3 regions of the Pseudomonas danubii genome follow, and region 2 is predicted to be linked to each of the others. Evidence: riboswitches for the same ligand, from Rfam matches in the RefSeq annotation. Region 2 holds a riboswitch; each other region holds the start of a gene.
What was found. A riboswitch is a leader RNA that binds a small molecule or an ion and turns the genes downstream of it on or off. The one in region 2 is predicted to bind cobalamin.

Region 1: another riboswitch for cobalamin. It lies ahead of cobW (cobalamin biosynthesis protein CobW); the one in region 2 lies ahead of PFZ56_RS16845 (TonB-dependent siderophore receptor).
Region 3: another riboswitch for cobalamin. It lies ahead of cobO (cob(I)yrinic acid a,c-diamide adenosyltransferase); the one in region 2 lies ahead of PFZ56_RS16845 (TonB-dependent siderophore receptor).

The regions. Positions count from the first base shown of each region.
Region 1 is NZ_CP116502.1:5,307,357-5,314,300, forward strand. It holds gene cobN (cobaltochelatase subunit CobN) at 1-1,285, opposite strand, end outside; gene cobW (cobalamin biosynthesis protein CobW) at 1,289-2,359, opposite strand; cobalamin riboswitch at 2,457-2,669, opposite strand; cobalamin riboswitch at 2,743-2,969, shown strand; gene PFZ56_RS23915 (CbtB-domain containing protein) at 3,066-3,254, shown strand; gene PFZ56_RS23920 (CbtA family protein) at 3,266-3,967, shown strand; gene PFZ56_RS23925 (cobalamin biosynthesis protein) at 3,964-4,377, shown strand; gene cobM (precorrin-4 C(11)-methyltransferase) at 4,459-5,205, shown strand; gene nfuA (Fe-S biogenesis protein NfuA) at 5,379-5,963, opposite strand; gene PFZ56_RS23940 (fatty acid cis/trans isomerase) at 6,107-6,944, opposite strand, start outside.
Region 2 is NZ_CP116502.1:3,637,644-3,644,587, reverse strand. It holds gene PFZ56_RS16855 (arginine N-succinyltransferase) at 159-1,175, shown strand; gene PFZ56_RS16850 (arginine N-succinyltransferase) at 1,225-2,298, shown strand; cobalamin riboswitch at 2,332-2,535, shown strand; gene PFZ56_RS16845 (TonB-dependent siderophore receptor) at 2,633-4,609, shown strand; gene PFZ56_RS16840 (ferredoxin) at 4,621-5,373, shown strand; gene PFZ56_RS16835 (ABC transporter substrate-binding protein) at 5,366-6,283, shown strand; gene PFZ56_RS16830 (diguanylate cyclase) at 6,452-6,944, opposite strand, start outside.
Region 3 is NZ_CP116502.1:6,134,752-6,141,695, reverse strand. It holds gene PFZ56_RS27535 (class I SAM-dependent methyltransferase) at 4-666, shown strand; gene PFZ56_RS27530 (sorbosone dehydrogenase family protein) at 669-1,988, opposite strand; gene PFZ56_RS27525 (hypothetical protein) at 2,059-2,640, opposite strand; cobalamin riboswitch at 2,811-3,044, shown strand; gene cobO (cob(I)yrinic acid a,c-diamide adenosyltransferase) at 3,124-3,735, shown strand; gene PFZ56_RS27515 (cobyrinate a,c-diamide synthase) at 3,746-5,068, shown strand; gene bluB (5,6-dimethylbenzimidazole synthase) at 5,061-5,711, shown strand; gene cbiB (adenosylcobinamide-phosphate synthase CbiB) at 5,708-6,616, shown strand; gene cobD (threonine-phosphate decarboxylase CobD) at 6,609-6,944, shown strand, end outside.

The DNA of each region.
Region 1 (6,944 bases), 1.7 Mb from region 2:
CGCTGCCGCTGGCGGGCAACTCGGCCGGCAGCGGGTAGCCTTCGGCGTGCAGGGCCTTGAGGATGTTCAGCGCCGCAGCCGGAGTGTCCAGGCCGACGCCGTTGCCGATGCGCCCGTCGCGGGTCGGGTAGTTGGCCAGCACCAGGGCGATGCGCTTGTGGCCGTTGTCCAGGCGCCCCAGCTCGACCCAGCGCCGGGCCAGTTCGGCGACAAAGTCCATGCGCTCGGGCTGGCCGCGATAGCAGACCACGTCCGACTGGCTGCGCTCGCTGCGCCAGGCCAGGTCCTTGAAGCTGATGGGCCGGCTGATGATGCGCCCGTCCAGTTCCGGCAAGGCGATGTGCATGGCCAGGTCCCGCGGGCCCAGGCCTTGCTCGCTGTCGCGCCAGCCGGGCTCGTTGTCCTGGGCGCAGATGGCCTGGATCACCGGAATGTTGCGGCGGAACGGCCGCAGGTGCGGGGCTTCGGGGCTGGATTGGGCAAAGCCGGTGGTGTTGAGGATCACCCCGGCCGCGGTTGCCTCCAGCCACTCTTCCACCTGGCTCAGGCAGCCGGGCTCCTTGAGGCTGGCCACGGCGATCGGCAAGGGGTTGAGCCCCGCCGCCTGCAAGCGCTGGCAGAACAGGTCGATAAAGCCGGTGTTGGCCGCCTGCAGGTGGGAGCGGTAGAACAGCAGCGCCGCCACCGCTTGATCGGGCTGCCAATCAACCTGCCAGTCGCTGAGAGTGGCCTGGCTCTTGTGCGGGTGGTAGATCGCCGTGCGTGGCAGGGTCTGCGGCTCGCTCCAGGGGTAGTCGCGCCCCAGCAGGCCGCTGGCCAGGCAGCGGTAGAAATTCAGCGCGTTGTCGCGCCCGCCCTGGCGCAGGAACTGCCACAGGCGATCGCGCTCGACGGGGCCCACGGTGCTCAGGTCGCTGAGCTCCGGGTCGGGGCGGTCGTCCCCCGGCACCAGAATCAGTTGCACCCCGCGCTGGGACAGCTCCACCAGCCGCTCGACGCCGTAACGCCAGTAGCCGATGCCGCCGTGCAGGGAAATCAGGATCACCTTGGCGTGGCGCAGCACCTGGTCCACATACAGATCCACCGAAGCGTGGTTCTGCACCTGCATCGGGTTGGCCAGGCGAAAGCTGGGGTAATCCTCGGGCAGCTGCTCGGCGGCATCTGCCAGCAGCGCCAGGCTGGAGTCGCCGCTGCACAGGATCACCAGCTCGGCGGGGGTTTGTCCAAGGTCGGCAATGTTGTCATCCGACACGAAACCGCCGGGCTGGGTCCTGAGCAGGTGCATGGCTTACACGCTGAGGGCGGCGCGCAGTTGCGCCTCGAGTTGGGCGGCGTCCAGTTCCTGGCCGATCAGCACCAGGCGCGTGGTCCGGGCTTCGTCAGCGCCCCACTTGCGGTCGAAGTGCTTGTCGAAGCGCGTGCCCACGCCCTGGATCAGCAAACGCATCGGCTTGTTGGGGATCGCGGCAAAGCCCTTGACCCGCAGGATGCCGTGCTTGACCACCAGCTGGGTCAGGGCGTCCAGCAGCAGGCTTTCGTCGGCCTGGGGCAGTTCGATGGAGATGGAGTCGAAGGCGTCGTGATCGTGATCGTCGTGGTCGTCGTCACCGTCGTGGTGGTGATCGTGGTGGCTGTGGCGACCGTCGATGTGTTCCTCGGAGCCGGCACCCAGGCCCAGCAATACGTCCAGGGGCAGGCGGCCGCTGCTGGCTTCGATGACCTTGACCGCCGGCGGCAGCTCTTCGGCCACTTCCAGGCGCACCTTGGCCAGGTCTTCGGGGTTGATCAGGTCGGTCTTGTTGAGGATCACCAGGTCGGCGCTGGACAGCTGGTCGGCGAACAGCTCGTGCAGCGGCGATTCGTGGTCCAGGTTGGGGTCGAGCTTGCGCTGGGCGTCCACTTGATCGGGGAACGCGGCAAAGGTGCCAGCGGCCACGGCCGGGCTGTCGACCACGGTGATCACCGCGTCGACGGTGCAGGCGCTGCGGATTTCCGGCCACTGGAAGGCCTGGACCAGGGGCTTGGGCAAGGCCAGGCCGGAGGTTTCGATAAGGATGTGGTCCAGGTCGCCACGGCGCGCCACCAGTTCGCGCATCACCGGGAAGAACTCTTCCTGCACGGTGCAGCACAGGCAGCCGTTGGCCAGCTCGTAGACCCGGCCGCTGGCCTCTTCCTCGGTGCAGCCGATGGAGCATTGCTTGAGGATCTCGCCATCGATGCCCAGCTCGCCGAACTCGTTGACGATCACCGCGATGCGCCGGCCCTGGGCGTTGTCCAGCATGTGCCGGAGCAAGGTGGTCTTACCCGAGCCAAGGAAGCCGGTGACGATGGTGACGGGAAGTTTGGCCAGTGTTTTCATCGGATGCCCCTTGGCAAAGGTGGCGGGCATACGGGACGAGAGCCGCAGCGCAGAGGCGCGCGGAGATTTCGCCACCGGATCACCCCGCCCGGTTGTAGTGAGAATCTGGGATCGAGGCAGGTCTCCTGGCTGGGGGCTTGCCAGTCATTGGACTGGCGGTTTCTGCGCCTTCCCGCAGGCGTTACGAACGCCAATGCAGTGGCCTTGCAGAAATGAAACCCTTCACAGTTGCGGGGGCAGCCGCGGCATCGACCGCGTTCCCTTCTTAGCTTCGACCGCTGGCCGAAGAACCTCGAAGGCGCAAGGCTACGCAGAGCGCGGGGGACGGTCAATCGGCAATACACCGGCATCCGCAATTGACGACGTTACCCCGCCCATGATTTGCTACGCGCCTTGTTACGGGTGCCCTTCACAGGGTGAAACGGGAAACCGGTGAATCACGTGCTTTACTAAAAAGTCGTGACCAGTCCGGTGCTGCCCCCGCAACGGTAAGCGAGCGAAGTGTCAGATCCACTGTGCCAAGGCATGGGAAGGCGACACTTGTCGGCACGGCATGACACAGCCCTGCCCCTCGCAAGCCCGGAGACCGGCCCGCAACACACACATAACAAACCCGCGGTGGGCGGGCGCTGTTGCAAACCCTGCGTGCTCCTCACGCGGGGTTTTCCTGCGCTCCTCCCCCGCCGACACTCCAAAGGGAAGCGCCATGTCGATCATCAGCAGCACCAGCCACTCCGCCAGCAGCACCTCCACCCTGAGCCAGCGCCTGGTGGCCGCCATCGGCGCTTCGCTGCTGGGCGCCTGCCTGGTGTATTTCGCCGGTTTCTCCCATATCGAAGCGGTGCACAACGCTGCCCACGATACTCGTCACAGCGCTGCTTTCCCTTGCCACTGAGACCTGCCGACATGATCAAGCGTATTGCACAAACCGCAGGCTTCAGCGGGTTGCTGGCGGCCTTGCTGCTGACCCTGCTGCAGAGCTTCTGGGTGGCCCCGCTGATTCTGCAGGCGGAAACCTATGAACAGGCCCCGGCCGTGGAGGCTCATGAACACGCCGCAGGCGCCATGGCCGGCCACAGCCACGACGCCGAAGCCTGGGAACCGGAAGATGGCTGGCAGCGAGTGCTGTCCACCACCGGTGGCAACCTGGTGGTGGCCGTCGGCTTCGCCCTGATGCTGGCAGGGCTCTACACCCTGCGGGCACCCAGCCGCACTTCCCAGGGCCTGCTCTGGGGCCTGGCCGGTTATGCGACCTTCTGCCTGGCGCCGACCCTGGGCCTGCCGCCGGAGTTGCCGGGCACCGCTGCCGCCGATCTGGTGCAGCGTCAGGTCTGGTGGATCGGCGCTGCCGCTTCCACCGCCGTGGGCCTTGCCCTGATCGTGTTCGCTGGCAACTGGCTGCTGAAACTGCTGGGCGCCGCCATCATCGCCGTGCCTCACGTGATCGGCGCACCACAACCGGAAGTGCATTCGATGCTGGCCCCGCAAGCACTGGAGACCCAGTTCAAAATCGCTTCACAGTTGACCAACGCCGCCTTCTGGCTGGCCCTCGGGCTGATCAGCGCCTGGCTGTTCCGGCGCAAGAACACGGATCCGTACTCGGCATGATCGAGGTGCGCGCAGCGTCGACCCTGGTGGTCGGCCTGGGCTGCCAGAAAGGCTGCCCGGCGACCACGCTGCGCGCGCTGCTGGATCAGGTGCTGGAAGCCCATCGCATCGATACGCAGCAGGTTTTCGCCCTGGCGAGCATCGACCTGAAACGGGCCGAGCCCGGACTGCTGGAGTTGGCCGAACAACTGGCATTGCCGCTGACCTGTTTCAGCAGCACGCAGTTGGCGCCTTATGCTTTGCGCCTGAGCCACCGTTCACAGATCGCCTTTGAACGCACCGGCTGCTACGGCGTTGCCGAAAGTGCGGCCCTGGCCATGGCTGAACAGCTGCATCCCGGCCCGGCCAAACTGCTGATCCCTCGTCAGAAATTCGCCCAGGCCACCCTGGCAATGGCCGCTTGCCGGTAAAATCCTCGATAATCCCCCGCCTTGATCATGAGCAATCTTCATTTGAAGCTGGCTCCAGCCCCTTTTTCACAGGACACAGCCATGACTGTCTATTTCATCGGTGCCGGTCCCGGCGATCCGGAACTGATCACGGTCAAGGGCCAGCGCCTGATCCATCGCTGCCCGGTGATCATCTACGCCGGCTCGCTGGTTCCCGAGGCTGTCCTCGAAGGCCACAGCGCGATACGAGTGATCAACAGCGCCGAGCTGCATCTGGAACAGATCATCGAGGCGATCAAGCACGCGCACGACCAGGGTCAGGATGTAGCCCGGGTACATTCCGGCGATCCGAGCCTGTATGGCGCCATTGGCGAGCAGATTCGCTGCCTGCGGGAGCTGGGTATTCCCTTCGAGATCATCCCTGGCGTCACCGCCACCGCCGCCTGTGCCGCCCTGCTGGGAGCCGAATTGACCCTGCCGGATGTATCCCAGAGCGTGATCCTGACCCGCTATGCGGACAAGACCGCCATGCCGGCCGGTGAAGAATTCGCTAGCCTCGCGGCCCACGGCGCCACCATGGCGATTCACCTGGGGGTCAACCACCTGGAGAAGATAGTCACAGAGCTGCTGCCGCACTACGGCGCCGACTGCCCGATTGCCGTGGTACACCGAGCCACCTGGCCGGACCAGGACTGGGTCCTGGGCACCCTGGCGGACATTGCCGATAAAGTCGCGGCCAAGGGCTTCCGGCGCACGGCGCTGATCCTGGTGGGCCGGGTGCTGGCCACGGACGCGTTCAGCGAATCATCGCTGTACCGCGCCGGGCACGCGCACCTCTATCGCCCCTGACCCCCTTTGCGGGAACTGGCTTGCCAGTGGAGGCAATCTCGGCATTGGCGCAAGGCTCAAGGGCCCTTTCGCCGGCAAGCCGGCTCCTACGGAGGCTTTTTTGCGGGGAGCTGGTTTGCGGGCATAAAAAAACGGCGCTCACGGGGCGCCGTTTTCTGTTCGCAGCGAACGCCTTAGTAGTAGGCGTTTTCTTTCTGCGTGTGGTCAGTGACGTCGCGCACGCCCTTAAGCTCGGGGATGCGCTCGAGCAGGGTGCGCTCGATACCTTCCTTCAAGGTCACGTCGGCCTGGCCGCAACCCTGGCAACCGCCACCGAATTGCAGCACGGCGATGCCATCGTCAACGACGTCGATCAGGCTGACCTGGCCGCCGTGGCTGGCCAGCCCCGGGTTGATCTCGGTTTGCAGGTAGTAGTTGATGCGTTCGTTGACCGGACTGTCGGCATTGACCATCGGCACCTTGGCGTTGGGCGCCTTGATGGTCAGCTGGCCGCCCATGCGGTCGGTGGCGTAGTCGACCACCGCGTCATCGAGGAAACCTTCGCTGAAGGCGTCGATGTAGGCGGTGAAGCTCTTCAGGCCAAGGGCCTTGTCTTCGGGTTTCTCTTCGCCCGGCTTGCAATAGGCGATGCAGGTCTCGGCGTACTGAGTCCCTGGCTGGGTAATGAAGATGCGGATGCCAATCCCCGGGGTGTTCTGCTTGGATAGCAGATCAGCCAGATAATCGTGGGCGGCGTCGGTAATGGTTATGGCGCTCATGGTGGTTCCTCGCAGACGTGGGCGCAGTTTACGCCAATCGACGCCGCTGACAAAGTCCTAGTATTTTTGTCGGGATAGACCTTGGTATAGGGCTTCCCCGGGGCCCGCCAGCGGGCGTCCCGAGGACAGATAGCGGCCCTGTATCAGAGGTTTTCGTAACGGTTCATGTCCATGACTCCGGCCTCGACCGGGTCGACTTCCTGCAGATAACGGGTCTGGTCGTGGAAGTACTGCCAGAACTGCGGATGACTGCGACGAATCCCCCAGCGATCGACGATCTTCTCGAAGCCGGCGGCGTCCCTGGCGGCTTGCATGGCCTGGACAAATGCCGGCACCTGCTCGCTTGGAACGTTGAACATGAAGTTCGGATAACTGCTGAGAATGCCCGGAAAAATGGTCAGGGTGTCCAGGCCCGGCTGGTAGCGTAGCGACTCGCCCAGCATGAAGGCCACGTTACTGTGGGCGCGATTGCGCAGCATGCTGTAGAACTCGCGCTTGCCGCTCGGGGCCTGGACCCGCAGCAAGGTGGCTTCCGGCAACTGCTCGATGACCTTGAGTCCCGCTGCCGGACGCGACGCCAGGCGGCTCAGGGCCTGATCGGCATCCTGCAACGCCGGGTCGATATTGGGCCGCGAGCAATAGGCACTGTCACAGCGATTGATTGGGTCCGGCTTGGCGTTGAGCTCGCCATAGCGGGCCAGCAACTGATGGGCGAAGTCTTTCTTCGGGTCCTTGGGGTCCAGTTTCAGGGCGCTGCGCTTGTCGTCGTCGATGGACTCGTAATCCAGCCACATCTTGAACTTGCCGCTGTTCTGGTACCAATCGTCGAGGAAATCCTCACGGCTGCCAGCGGGCATCAGGCGCAGGAAGTTCTGCTCGGCACCGTTGCGGATCAGGTCGAAGTACAACCGGGTCTGGGCCTGGTGGGAGACGTTGCCGAACACATCGAAATTCACCGCCAGCTGATAATAGGTGCGCTCC
Region 2 (6,944 bases):
CCGGATGGCGTCGCGCTTCCCCCCCGAGGCAGCCGCCAAGAGCCGCCCGGGGACAGGCCGCCGGATGCCGCGGCCGTGGAACTGCGTGGTAACCGACAGTGATGTCTGGCCCATGTTCGCCCCCCGGGGCGAGCGGCCCTTGATACAGGAGTGCACCCATGCTGGCTTTGCGTCCCGTGGCGTTATTCGATCTGCCCCAACTGCTGCGCCTGGCCCGCGAACGCCTGCTGGGCGTAACGTCCCTGGTGGATGACGAAACCTACCTGCGGGAAAGGATCCTCGATTCCCTGGCGTCCTTTGCCAAGACCGAGGCCAGCCAGGGCCCGGAGAACTACTTTCTGGTGCTCGAGGACCCAGACAGCGGCCTGCTCCACGGCTGTTCCGACATTCTTGCCACGGCGGGCTTTGCCGCGCCGTTCTACAGCCTGCGCAACCGTCCCTTCATCAGCAGCTCCCGGGAGCTGAACATCGAACACGGCGTGCCGACCCTGTCCCTGTGCCAGGACCTCAGCGAGCAGACCCTGCTGCGCAGCTTCCACGTGGACCCGGCGTTGTCGGGCACGCCCCTGGCGCAACTGACGTCCCGGGCGCGGCTGCTGTTCATGGCCGCTCACCCCCAGCGCTTTGCCGAGAGCACCATCAGCGAGATCGTCGGCTACAGCAACGCCGCCGGCGAGTCGCCGTTCTGGGAGGCGGTGGGCCAGCACTTCTTCGACCTGCCCTACATCGAGGCCGAACGCCTGTGCGCCCTTCAGGGCCGGGGCTTTCTGGCCGAACTCATGCCCCAGTACCCGCTGTACATCCCGATGCTGCCGCCGTCGGCCCAGGACTGCATCGGACGGATTCACCCCGATGCGCGGGAGGCCTGCGACATCCTGATCGACGAGGGCTTCGCGCCTACCCAGTATGTGGACCTGTTCGATGCCGGGCCGACCCTGCAGGCCCGCAATAACCAGCTACGCTCGATCGTTCAGAGCCGGGTCGCGACCAGCTACCTCAGCCCCCAGAGTGGCCAGGGTCGCCACTGGTTGCTGAGCAATGACCGACTGCAGGGATTTCGCGCCATTGTCGCGCCTCTGGATGAAGCCCCGGGCGATGTGGTCGGGCTCGACCCGTCGATGCTCCAGGCCCTGCAAGTGACACCGGGCGAACCGGTGCGGGGAATCGCGTTATGAGTGGCCCGCCGCTTCTGCGCTGCCCGGGACTGTTGCAAGGAGTGCACCGATGATCGTCCGTCCGATCCGCGTCACCGATCTGCCCGGCGTGCTGGCTTTGCTGGAGGGCAGCTGTCGCGAGTTGAACAACCTCTCCACCGACCCCGAGCGCCTGGCCCATCGCTTGCGCTGGGCCCAGCGCACCTTCGCCAGCCGGGTGGAACGGGCCGATGCCGACTACCTGTTCGTGCTGGAGGACGACGACCAGCAAATCATCGGCATCTGCGGCCTGAGCGGCGCCATCGGCCTGCGCGAGCCTTGCTACAACTACCGGGTCGGCATCACCCGTGGCAGAGCCCCGGGGCTGGGTATCGACAAAGAGATCCCGACCCTGTTCCTGTGCAACGAGATGACCGGGCAATCCCAGCTGTGTTCGCTGTTCCTGCGCCGCGACCAGCGCCAGGGCTACACCGGCCGCCTGCTGTCCACCGCACGCTTGCTGTTCGTCGCCGAACACCCGACGCTGTTCGGCGACAAGCTGGTGGCCGAATTGCGTGGCCAGCTCGACAGCCAGGGCTGCTCGCCGTTCTGGGACAGCCTGGGCCGACACTTTTTCAAGATGGACTTCCAGCAGGCCAACCGCCTGTCCAGCCATGGCAGCAAATCCTTCATCGCCGAACTGATGCCGCGCCAGCCGCTGTACACCTGCCTGCTCAGCCCACAGGCCCAGGCGGCCATCGGCCAGGCCCACCAGAGCACCGAGCAGGCGGTGAACATCCTGCGCGACGAAGGCTTCAGCCATCAGGGCTGCATCGATATCTTCGACGGCGGGCCGCTGATCGAGGCCGAAGTGGCGAAGATCCGCAGCGTGCGCGAAAGCCAGACCCTGCCCTTGCTGGTGGGCCGCCCGGACGAACAGGCGCCGGTGTGGCTGATTCACAACCGCCGCCTGGAAAACTGCCGCATCACCGCCGCCCCCGGGCGCCTGGTTTCAGGCTGCCTGCTGGTGGACCGCCTGACCGCCAAGCGCCTGCAACTGCAGCCAGGGGACTCGGTACGCGCCGTGCCACTGTTGGCCTGCCCAGCGCGGCCTCAGGGCCAGTCCGGGATCGCCCTCGCGCCGGACGCCGCCCTGCCCCTGTAGCCACGAGATTGACGAACGCCGGGGCGAATGTTCATATGCCGCCCAGTTTCAGGTGCCTCATGCCGCCGTGCACGAGGTGAAACGGGAAACCGGTGCGCCCTTTCAGGGCCAGTCCGGTGCTGCCCCCGCAACGGTAAGCGAGTGCTGCATTCAACACGCCACTGTACCCACGGTATGGGAAGGCGAATGCCGCCAGACTCGCAAGCCCGGAGACCGGCCTGAAACGTCTGTTTGGCAATCCTGCGGTGGGCGGGCATGGGCCGGTATGGTCGCGTGCCTGTGGCCGATACCTTCTCCTGCGTGCTTCCCGAAGTCACTTTCGAGAAGACCAAGAATGACAACAACTGACACCTTCCTTGCATGCGACTGGCGTGCACCTCGGCGCACCCTGAGCGGTGCCCTGCTCGGCTGCCTGTTCAGCCCCCTGCTGCTGGCGGACGACACTCCCCTGACACTGGAACGACAATGGGTTTCCGCCCCTTCGGTGGAGTCCACCACGGTGGCCGAAATGGCCCGGTACGGCAGCAAGGTGGAGATCATCGACCGCCAGCAGATCGAACGCGCCGGCCCCAGCAGCGACATCACCCGAGTGCTGCAGATGTACGTCCCCGGCCTCTACGTCGCGCCGAAAAACGGCCCCTTCGACTACGGCACCTATTCCCTGCTGGGGGGCCGCAACGACGACACCCTGATCCTGCTGGACGGCGTACGCCTGAACAACCGTCTGTACGGCGGCCTGTACCTGGACACCTTGCCGGCCAATGCCATCGAACGCATCGAAGTGCTCAAGGGCGGCCAGAGCCTGCTGTTCGGCACCCAGGCGGTGTCCGGGGTGATCAACATCGTCACCCGCAGCCCCCAGACTCGCGACACCTCCGGCGAGGTCAACCTGGGCCTGGACAGCTTCATGGGGCAAAGCGGCGATGCCCGGGTGGAGCGCATCCTCAGCAATGGCTTGGGCGATCTGGGCCTGCTGGCCTATGTCAGCCACAACGTCTCCGATGGCTACCAGCCCTATCGCAACAGCGCCTACAGCGCCAGCACCCGGGACAAGAAACGCGGCTATGAAGTGACCACCTTCGGCGCCAAGGCGATCCAGGGCTTCGCCGACGATTCGCGCCTGGAACTGTTCTACCAGTACAGCGATGCCAACCTGGATTTCGCCCGCCCGGTGAACAACCAGAAGACCACCAACGACCGCGTCCAGCAGATCGCCACCGCGACCTTCGAGCAGCGCCTGAGCGAGCGTTTCAGCTACTTCGTCAAGGGCCATGTCAACGACTGGGACACGCGCTACACCAAGATCGACAGCCTGAAAGACGGCCGCCTGGTGAGCAAAAACCGTAACGACTACTGGGGCTTCACCGACTGGGGCCTGCAGGCCGAAGGCAAGGCCGAGCTGGACGGCGGCCATGTGCTGGTGTTCGGCACCGACAACCAGTGGTTCAAGGGCCAGGACGATGTGCTCAAGATCGACAATAACCAGGCCCAGGCCAATGCCCTGTACACCCAGTTGCGCCCGGTGTTCGCGGCGCTGCCCGACTGGCACCCGAGCCTGGGCATCCGCCACGAGAAGATGAGCGGCGGCGAGAGCGCCACCGTGGGCATGCTCACCTCCCTGTACGACCTCAATGCCCATTGGCAACTGCGCGGCCAGTACGGCAGCGCCTTCAAGCTGCCCAACGCCGAGCAGTTGTTCGTCAACGAGGACTACGAACAAGGCAACCGCAACCTCAAGCCGGAAAAGAGCCTGAATGCCGAGCTCGGCCTGGACTACAAGGGCAGCCTGCTGGCCGGCGAGTTCAACGCCAGCGTCACCGCCTTCCAGCGCAAGATCGACGACCTGATTGCCCTCGATGGCATCCACTGGGTCAATGGCCAGGGGCGGATCAAGGTGCGCGGCATGGAGGTCGACGGCCGCTGGCAGTTCAGCCCGCGATGGAACCTCTCGGCGGACCTGACCCGCAATCTGCTGGAGTCGCGCAACGGCGTAACCCTGAGCAACATTCCCGGCTTCTTCGCCCGCTCGCGACTGGGCTACGAGTCCGAGGATGGTCAGTGGGGCGTGGGGGGCGCGATCCGCTACATCGGCCAGATCGACAGCGCAAAGAAGGTCGACTACGGCCACTACTCGGTGGTGGACGCCGATGCCTATCGCTACCTCGACAGGGCCCAGCAACATCGCCTGAGCCTGCTGGTGGAGAACCTGTTCGACCGCGACTACACCACCAGCATGACCAGCAGCGCGCCGGCGGTGGACAACCTCGGCCGGCCCTTTACCAGCGAAGTGCGCTACACCTACCGCTTCTGAGGCCCAACGACATGCACAAGGACTATCAACGGGTGCTGTTCGTCGGCCCCGGCCTGCACGGCGGCACCCTGGGCGAAGCCTTTCGCCGCGAGCTCAAGGCGCTGCGCAACGAGGACGCCGGCACCCGGGTGATCGACACCCTGGACGGCTTCGACAGCCTCTGGGCCGCCCTGGAGGAACCCTTGCCCGAGGACGGCGCGGCGCTGCTGGTGGTGGACCTGGAGCCCAGCTCCGACAGCGCTTACCTGGACTGGCTGCGCGATGAACTGGGCCGCCTGGCCCGGGCCCATCCCCAGGCGCCGCAGCTGTGGATCACCGCCCAGGCCCTGGGCCGTCGCGGGCTGGATGCAGCGCTGGCCTGCGCCAGCATCGCCCAGCACGAGCGGCACCTGCCCTGCGATCAGGTCAACGCCGTGGCCAGCGACCCGGACTGGTCGCGGGTGCCACCCCATGCCCGGCAGGTGTTCCTGTGCACCGGCCCGCGCTGCGTGCGCCGCGGTGCCCTGGCGCTGTGGAAGACCCTGCGCCGTGAACTGCTGCGCCTTGAGCACATGGAAACCCCCGGCGGCGTGCTGCTGACCCGCACCGCCTGCCAGTTCCCCTGCAACCTGGGGCCGGTACTGACCGTGCACCCCGATGGCTGCTGGTACCGGGTCAGCGACGACAGCCAGGTCGTGCGCCTGGTGCAGGGGCATCTGCTGGCGGGTGAGCCGGTGCAGGATCTGCTGATCCCTTCGCCGTATGCGGGGGTGGCGGATGCCTAGGAAGATCCTCGGCCTCCTGCTATGGCTGGCGACCGTCCCGGCCCTGGCGGCCAGCTACGACAACTGCGCCAAGACCTGGACCGTCGAGGACCCTCCCCGGCGCATCGTGGCCCTCAACCAGCACAGCGCCGACCTGCTGCTGGCCCTGGGCGCCGGGCCGTCGATGATCGGCGTCGCCTACCTGGATGACGACAGTCAGGCCCAGGCCCAGGGGCAGTACCACGGCGTGCCGGTGATCGCCCGGCAATACCCGTCGGCGGAGGTGCTCTACAGCCTGAAGCCCGACCTGGTGGTGGGCGGCTTCGCTTCGGCGTTTCCCGATAACTTCAGCTCCCGGGAGCGCCTGGGGCGCATCGGCATCGCCAGCTACCTGCTGGAGTCGGCCTGCGCCGGGCATGATGAGGACTACTTCGGGCATATCCGTCGCGACCTGCGGACCCTGGGCCGGCTGTTGCAGCAGCCAGCCCGGGCCGAGCAACTGATCGCGGCCATGGAGGCTGACCTTGCCGCGGCAGCAGCCTTGTACCGGGGCCGCGACACGCCCGCGGTGTTCTACCTGGACAGCGAGGTCAACGGCCTCGCCAGCCAGGGCCAGCGCGGTTTTGTCGGGGTACTGCTGCAAGCCGCCGGCGCCCGCAACAGCTTCGCCGCCATCGACCGCCCGCGCCTGACGGTCGACAGCGAAACCCTGCTGAGCAACGACCCGGACGTGCTGCTCCTGGCAGACGCCCTGTGGTCACCGGCCACGCGCAAACGCCAGTTGCTGCAGCGTGACCCGGTGCTGTCGCGGTTGCGGGCGGTGCGCGAGGAGCGGCTGATCGACATCCCCTTCGCCCAACTGGTGCCGGGCATCGCCAGCGGCCGCACCGCGCTGGAACTGGCGCGGCGCCTGCACCCTGCTCCCCCGTAGGCGCCGGCTTGCCGGCGAAGCGAGCACCGCCAACCGCCGCGACGCGCCACCCGACGCCTTCGCGGGCAAGCCCGCTCCTACAAGCCGGCTTGCCGGCGAACGGAACACCGCCAATCACGCGGCGTACATGCCGACGCCTTCACGGGCAAGCCCGACAAGAGGCAGGTACTACAGAGGATTCAACACCCGGCGCGAAGGCCGCTCCGGCGGATGGCAGGTGACGTTGTTGCGACCAGCGGTCTTGGCGGCATACAGGGCCTGATCGGCATCGTTCAACCAATCCATGGCGTCCTCGTGCATGGGGGTGAACGCCGCCAGGCCAATGCTCAGGCTCACCTGCAACGCCGGATTCTGTTCGTAGCCCAGGGCCGCGAAGCGCCCGCGCAGCGCCTCCATCAGATCGGCGGCGTGCTCCAGCGGCACGTCCGGCAGGATCACGCAGAACTCATCACCGCCATAACGCCCGGCCTGATCGCTGGCCCGCAGGTTCTGCCGGAGGAGCTTGCTCAACTGGCGCAGCACCACATCCCCGGCCACATGGCCGTAGGTGTCGTTGATGGCCTTGAAGTGATCGATGTCGATCAGGGCGATGGCGCCACCATGGGCCTGGCGCTGGCAACGCTGGAACTCGATCTCCAACTGGTCCTTCCAGGCCCCGTGG
Region 3 (6,944 bases), 2.5 Mb from region 2:
CTCGTGACTGCTCGTACCCTCAACCTCGACGATGCCCTTTATCAGTACCTGCTGGACGTTTCACTGCGTGAGACGCCCTTATTGCGTCGTTTGCGTGACGAAACCCAGGCGCTGCCCAATGCGCGCTGGCAGGTGGCGCCGGAGCAGGGGCAGTTCCTCGCGCTGCTGATCAAGCTGATCGGTGCTCGCCGCATCCTTGAGGTCGGGACCTTCACCGGCTATAGCGCCTTGTGCATGGCCCAGGCGCTGCCCAACGATGGTCTGTTGATCTGTTGCGATATTCCCGGCGATTACAATGCCACCGCCTGTCGCTACTGGAAGGACGCGGGAGTCGACCAGCGTATTGACCTGCGCCTGGCGCCCGCGCTGCAGACCCTGGTTGGCCTGGAGCAGGCGGGCCAGCTTGAGTCTTTCGATCTGATCTTTATCGATGCGGACAAGGCCAATTATCCGGCCTATCTGGAGTTTGCCCTGCGTTTGCTGCGAGTTGGGGGCCTGGCGGTGTTCGACAACACGCTATGGAGCGGGCGAGTGCTGGAGGCGAATGCCGCCAGTGAGGATACCCGAGCCATCCAGGCGCTCAATCGCGCCTTGAAGGATGACTCGCGCATCGATTTGTCACTGCTGCCCCTGGGGGATGGCCTGACCCTGTGCCGCAAGCGCTGAACTCAGGGCGCTTTGGCGGCGGATACCCGCCAGATCTTGTTGCCGACGTCATCGGCGACCAATAGCCCCCCTTGCTGATCGATGACTACCCCGACCGGGCGTCCCAGGGCTTTTTCATCGGCATTGAGAAAGCCGCTGAGTACGTCGATCGGTTGTCCTTGGGGTTTGCCTGCACGGAAAGGCACGAATATCACCTTGTAGCCGCTGTGGGGCTTGCGGTTCCAGGAGCCGTGCTGGCCGATGAAGGCACCTTCGGTAAAGGGCGCGGGAAGTTTGCTGCCTTCGGCGAAGGTCAGGCCCAGTGAAGCCGTATGTGGGCCCACGGCATAATCCGGGGCGATTGCCTTGCTCACCTGTTCGAGGTTTTGTGGCTTGACCCGCACGTCCACGTGTTGCCCGTAGTAACTGAAGGGCCAGCCATAAAAAGCCCCGTCCTTGACCGAGGTGATGTAGTCCGGAACCAGATCGCTGCCAATCTCGTCGCGCTCATTGACAGCGGTCCATAGCGCTCCACTGACCGGCTCCCAGGCCAGGCCGTTGGGGTTGCGCAGGCCGGTGGCGAACAGGCGATGCTTGCCGCTGGCTCGATCCACTTCCCAGATGGCTGCACGGCCCTCTTCTTTATCCAGGCCATTTTCCCCAACGTTACTGTTCGAGCCGACGGTGACATACAGCTTGCTTGCGTCCTTGCTGGCGATGACGTTCTTGGTCCAGTGGTGGTTGAGTGTGCCGCCGGGGAGGTCAAGCACCTTGGTGGGGGCTGCGCTGATGTGGGTGTCACCGGCCTGATAGGGGAAGCGCAGCAGCTTGTCGGTGTCCGCTACATACAGATCATTGCCCACCAGAGTCATGCCGAAGGGGGAGTTGAGGTTCTCCAGGAACAGGCTGCGGGTTTCCGCCACGCCGTCGTGATCCTGGTCCCGCAACAGGGTAATGCGGTTGGCGCTGGGGACGGTTGCGCCGGCACGGCCCATCACTTTTCCGGCGATCCAGCCGCGAATGCCCTGGCTGTCATCCGGCTTGGGCGGTGCATTGGTTTCAGCTACCAATACATCGCCATTGGGTAATACATACAGCCAGCGTGGGTGGTCGAGGTTTTCGGCGAAGGCGGCAACCTGTGTGCCGGCTGCTGCTGTTGGTTTTGCGCCCTGTGGCCAGCCGATGGCGGGGGCAATATTGACCGTGGGGATCAGCGTGGGATTGGGCTGCGGCAGTTTGGGGTTCGGTCCGGTGCCGTCCGAGACTTGCAGGCTTGAGGTTTCGCCGCAGGCGGTGAGGCCGGCGGCGATAGCGATAAGCAAGGTGTGTTGAAGCTTGAGCATGCTGATTTCCCTATGAGTGCACGAACGTCGTAGTCATAGAGGAGCATAGCCATTCGATGGTTCCGCCTGATCAGCGGGCCTCTTTGAACAGTACGGCAATCCCAGGATGGTAGTGGCCGCTTTCGTTATGCAGCTTGCGGTAGGCGTAGGGGAAGTACCAGGCTACGGCGCAGCAGTGCTCCTTTTGCAGTTCGTCCAGCATGTCCTGAAGTTCTTCGGGAGAGGCGCTGTGCTGGGCTTTTTGCGGGGCGACAAACAGGCAGCCAAGCCTCAGGTCGCTGGGGTAGCTGATCTTTCTGGCATCACTGGCAATGTCCAGCAATGGCTGGGTCAGGTGCAGGCTGTTGACCCGCGGCCAGCGCTGGGTGGTCTGGATATAGGCGCGTTCGTCCTTGGTGGCCAGGTACAGGTCGGTACGAGCGTTGCGGGCGCCGTCTTCCTGTTGCTTCTTGCTGGGGCTGTGTTCCAGGCTGATCATCTCCGCCATCCAGGCAGCCGCGGAAAGTAATCCCAGGTTGGCCTTTTCATCGAACCAGTACGGGGTTTCGCTATCGCCGCGGACTGCGTTGTAGCGGTCAATGCAATCGAACCAGCGTTCCAGCATCGGGCGCAGGAATTCCAGCTTTGGATTGCTGATGATCATGCCTTGCATCGAGCTCACTCCTTATTGTTGTGCGGCAGGACCTTGGGTCCTGAATTGTGGCTTTTTGATATCACCGCTCTGAGTGTGGCACAAGATTGGCGTCAGTTTGTTGATGCAGTGCAGTTTTGTGTGGTGTGCGACGGCTGGCTTTAATTGACGCTCCACCCCCAACCCTCTAACCTTCGCGACTTGTTTCAGGTGCTCTGTGGCCCACGGTCGACAGAGTGAAACAGGGAAGCCGGTCAGGGCCTGTTCCAGCGATGGACACGGCAACGATTCCGGCGCTGCCCCCGCAACGGTAGATGAGTCAAGGCTGTGCCACATGCCACTGTGTCGATGACATGGGAAGGCGCGCAGCCCGGCAGCGATGCCCCTCATGAGCCCGGAGACCGGCCTGATCCATCCAACGGCATCACGGTGGGCGATGCCAGGCTAGCGCCGTCTCTTTCTTTTCCTGCCCGCCGTTCCCCAGCCCCAACGGAGAGCTGCCCCATGAGTGAATCCCCCGATCGTGACGAGCGCCATCTGGCGCGCATGTTGCGCAAGAAAGCCGTGATCGACGAGCGCATCGCCAACTCGCCCAACGAATGTGGTCTGTTGCTGGTGCTGACTGGCAATGGCAAGGGCAAGAGCAGTTCGGCCTTCGGCATGCTGGCGCGGTCCATGGGCCACGGTATGCAGTGTGGTGTGGTGCAGTTCATCAAGGGCCGTAACAGCACCGGGGAAGAGTTGTTCTTCCGGCGTTTTCCAGAGCAGGTGCGGTTTCACGTGATGGGTGAGGGCTTCACCTGGGAGACCCAGGATCGCCAGCGCGACATTGCTGCGGCCGAAGCGGCCTGGGCCGTATCCAGGGAGCTGTTGAGCGACCCGGAGATTGGTCTTGTAGTACTCGACGAGTTGAACATCGCCCTCAAGCACGGCTACCTGGATCTGGACCAGGTGCTCAGTGATCTGCAGGCTCGGCCACCCATGCAGCATGTGGTGGTGACCGGCCGCGGCGCCAAGCCGGAGATGATCGAGCTGGCAGATACCGTCACTGAAATGGGCATGGTCAAGCATGCGTTCCAGGCCGGTATCAAGGCGCAGAAAGGTGTTGAACTGTGAGTGTGAATTCATGACCGATGTTCGTCATTGCCCGGCGGTATTGATCGCCGCACCGGCTTCCGGCCAGGGCAAGACCACCGTGACCGCGGCACTGGCCCGCCTGCACCGCAACCAGGGACGCAAGGTGCGGGTATTCAAGTGCGGTCCGGATTTTCTCGACCCAATGATTCTTGAGCGAGCCAGCGGTGCTCCGGTGTACCAGCTGGATATGTGGATGGTCGGGGAACAGGAAAGCCGTCGCTTGCTGTGGGATGCTGCGGGCGAAGCAGACCTGATCCTGATCGAAGGGGTCATGGGGCTGTTCGATGGCACGCCCTCCAGTGCCGATCTGGCGCGGCATTTCGGCGTCCCGGTGCTGGGGGTGATCGATGGCACCGCCATGGCCCAGACCTTTGGTGCACTGGCTCTGGGACTGGCCCGCTATCAGCCGGACCTGCCGTTCGCCGGGGTGCTGGCCAATCGGGTAGGCACCTTGCGTCACGCGCAGTTGCTCGAAGGAAGCCTCACCGAGGGGTTGCGCTGGTACGGTGCCTTGTCCCGGGAGACTGACATCGAGTTGCCCAGCCGCCACTTGGGGCTGGTACAGGCCAGCGAGCTGAATGATCTGGACCTGCGTCTTGATGCTGCCGCTGAAGCCCTGGCCAGCAGTTGCCAAGTGGCACTGCCGCCGGCAGTGAGCTTTGCCGCACCAACGCCGGTACCCTGCGAGCCTTTGCTTGCCGGTGTGCGAATCGCTGTGGCGCGGGATGAGGCGTTTGCCTTTACCTACGGTGCCAGCCTGGATCTGTTGCGGGCCATGGGCGCGCAGTTGAGCTTCTTCTCGCCGATTCATGACACTGAGCTGCCGGAGGCGGACAGTCTGTATCTACCCGGTGGATACCCTGAATTGCACCACCAGGCACTGGCGCAAAACACCGCGATGCTGGGTGCCATTCGTGCCCATCATGGTGCGGGCAAGCCGTTGCTCGCGGAGTGTGGCGGCATGTTGTACTTGCTGGACTCCCTGACCGACGTCGAAGGGCAGCGTGCCAATCTCTTGGGGCTGCTGCCCGGTGATGCCGTGATGCAAAAGCGCCTCGCGGCCCTGGCCTTGCAAGCGGTGGAGTTACCGGAAGGCAGCTTGCGTGGTCACACTTATCATCATTCCCTGACCAGTACGCAACTCGAGCCGATTGCCCGCGGCATCAGCCCCAATGGTGGCCGTGGTGCGGAAGCGGTGTATCGCGATGGGCGGATGACTGCCTCCTATGTGCACTTTTATTTTCCGTCCAACCCGGCGGCGGTGGCGGCTTTGTTCGTGCCAGCTCCTATAGAGGATGCGGTAGGTGAGTGAGCAGGATTTTTCTACGGCGGAGCGTGAGGCGGTTTATCGCGCCATTGCCGAGCGCCGGGATATGCGTCACTTCGCCGGTGGCAGTGTCGCGCCCGAGCTGCTGCGGCGTTTGCTGGAGGCGGCGCATCAGGCACCCAGCGTGGGGTTGATGCAACCCTGGCGTTTTATCCGTATCAGCGATCGCCCGTTACGTGGACGAATCCAGCAGTTGGTGGAGGAGGAGCGGGTGCGCACTGCCGAGGCCTTGGGAGAGCGTTCCGACGAGTTCATGAAACTCAAGGTTGAAGGCATCAATGACTGTGCCGAGGTGCTGGTGGCGGCGTTGATGGATGGGCGTGAGCGGCATGTCTTTGGTCGGCGCACTCTGCCGGAAATGGACCTGGCTTCGCTGTCCTGTGCCATTCAGAACCTCTGGCTGGCGGCGCGCAGCGAAGGCCTGGGCATGGGCTGGGTTTCGCTGTTCGAGCCCCAGGCCCTGGCCGACCTGCTGGGATTGCCCGCCGGTGCCAAACCCTTGGCCGTGTTGTGCCTGGGCCCGGTTACCGAGTTCTATCCGGCGCCGATGCTGGCGCTGCAGGGTTGGGCGCAACCCCGGCCATTGAGTGAGTTGCTGTATGAGAATTACTGGGGAGTGAGTCAATGAGTGTGGCGTTGCTGAGTGTCGCCGGGGTGGCGCTGGATGCGCTGCTGGGCGAACCCAAGCGCAGGCATCCGCTGGTAGCTTTTGGCCGTATGGCGGATCGTATCGAGCAACGTTTCAACGCCGCCGGCCGAGGCTGGCGCAGTCATGGGGTCACCGCCTGGGTACTGGCGGTGCTGCCCTTGACCCTGTTGGCCACGGCCCTGTCCTGGCTGCCCTACATTGGTTGGGTGGTGGAGATCATTGCACTGTATTGCGCCCTGGGCCTGCGCAGCCTCGGCGAGCACGTTGCGCCGGTGGCTCAGGCTTTGCGCAGTGAAGACCTGGATGAAGCCCGGCGTCGGGTCGGTTTTCTGGTGAGCCGTCAGACCAGTGAACTGGACGCCACCGAAGTGGCGCGGGCAGCCACTGAATCGGTGCTGGAAAACGGCAGCGATGCCGTGTTCGCCGCCTTGTTCTGGTTTGCCGTGGCCGGTGCGCCGGGGGTGGTGCTCTATCGCCTGAGCAACACCCTGGATGCAATGTGGGGCTATCGCAACGAGCGTTTTGAGCGTTTCGGCTGGGCGGCGGCGCGAATCGACGACCTGCTCAACTATATTCCTGCGCGTCTGGTGGCCCTGACCTATGCCTTGCTGGGCAAGACCCGCCTGGCGCTCAAATGCTGGTGGCGCCAGGGACCGACCTGGGACAGCCCCAATGCCGGTCCGGTGATGGCGGCTGGAGCGGGCGCCCTGGGGGTCGAGTTGGGCGGCGCAGCGATTTATCACGGTGAGTTGCACCAGCGTCCGCAACTGGGCGAAGGCGAGCCGGCGAGTGCCGACTCCATCGATCGCGGTTGGCAGTTGGTGCAGCGGGGTGTCTGGCTGTGGTTGTTGATTTTGTGCCTGGGGGCTGAATTCTATGCTTGAGCACGGCGGAAGGTTGCGCAAGGCGGCCCAGGAACACGGGATCGCCGAAGAGGCCTGGCTGGATCTGTCCAGCGGATTGGCGCCCTGGCCATTTCCCTTGCCGACCATTCCCCTGCGTGCCTGGGCACGTCTGCCGGAAACCGATGATGGCCTGGAACAGGCGGCCTGCGCCTACTACGGCGCGACTGAGGTGCTGCCGGTGGCCGGTTCCCAGGCGGCAATCCAATTGCTGCCGCGGCTGCGGCGGGCGGGCAAGGTCGGGGTCTTGTCACCCTGTTATGCCGAACACGCCGAGGCCTGGCGGCGCAGTGGCTACCGGGTGCGTGAG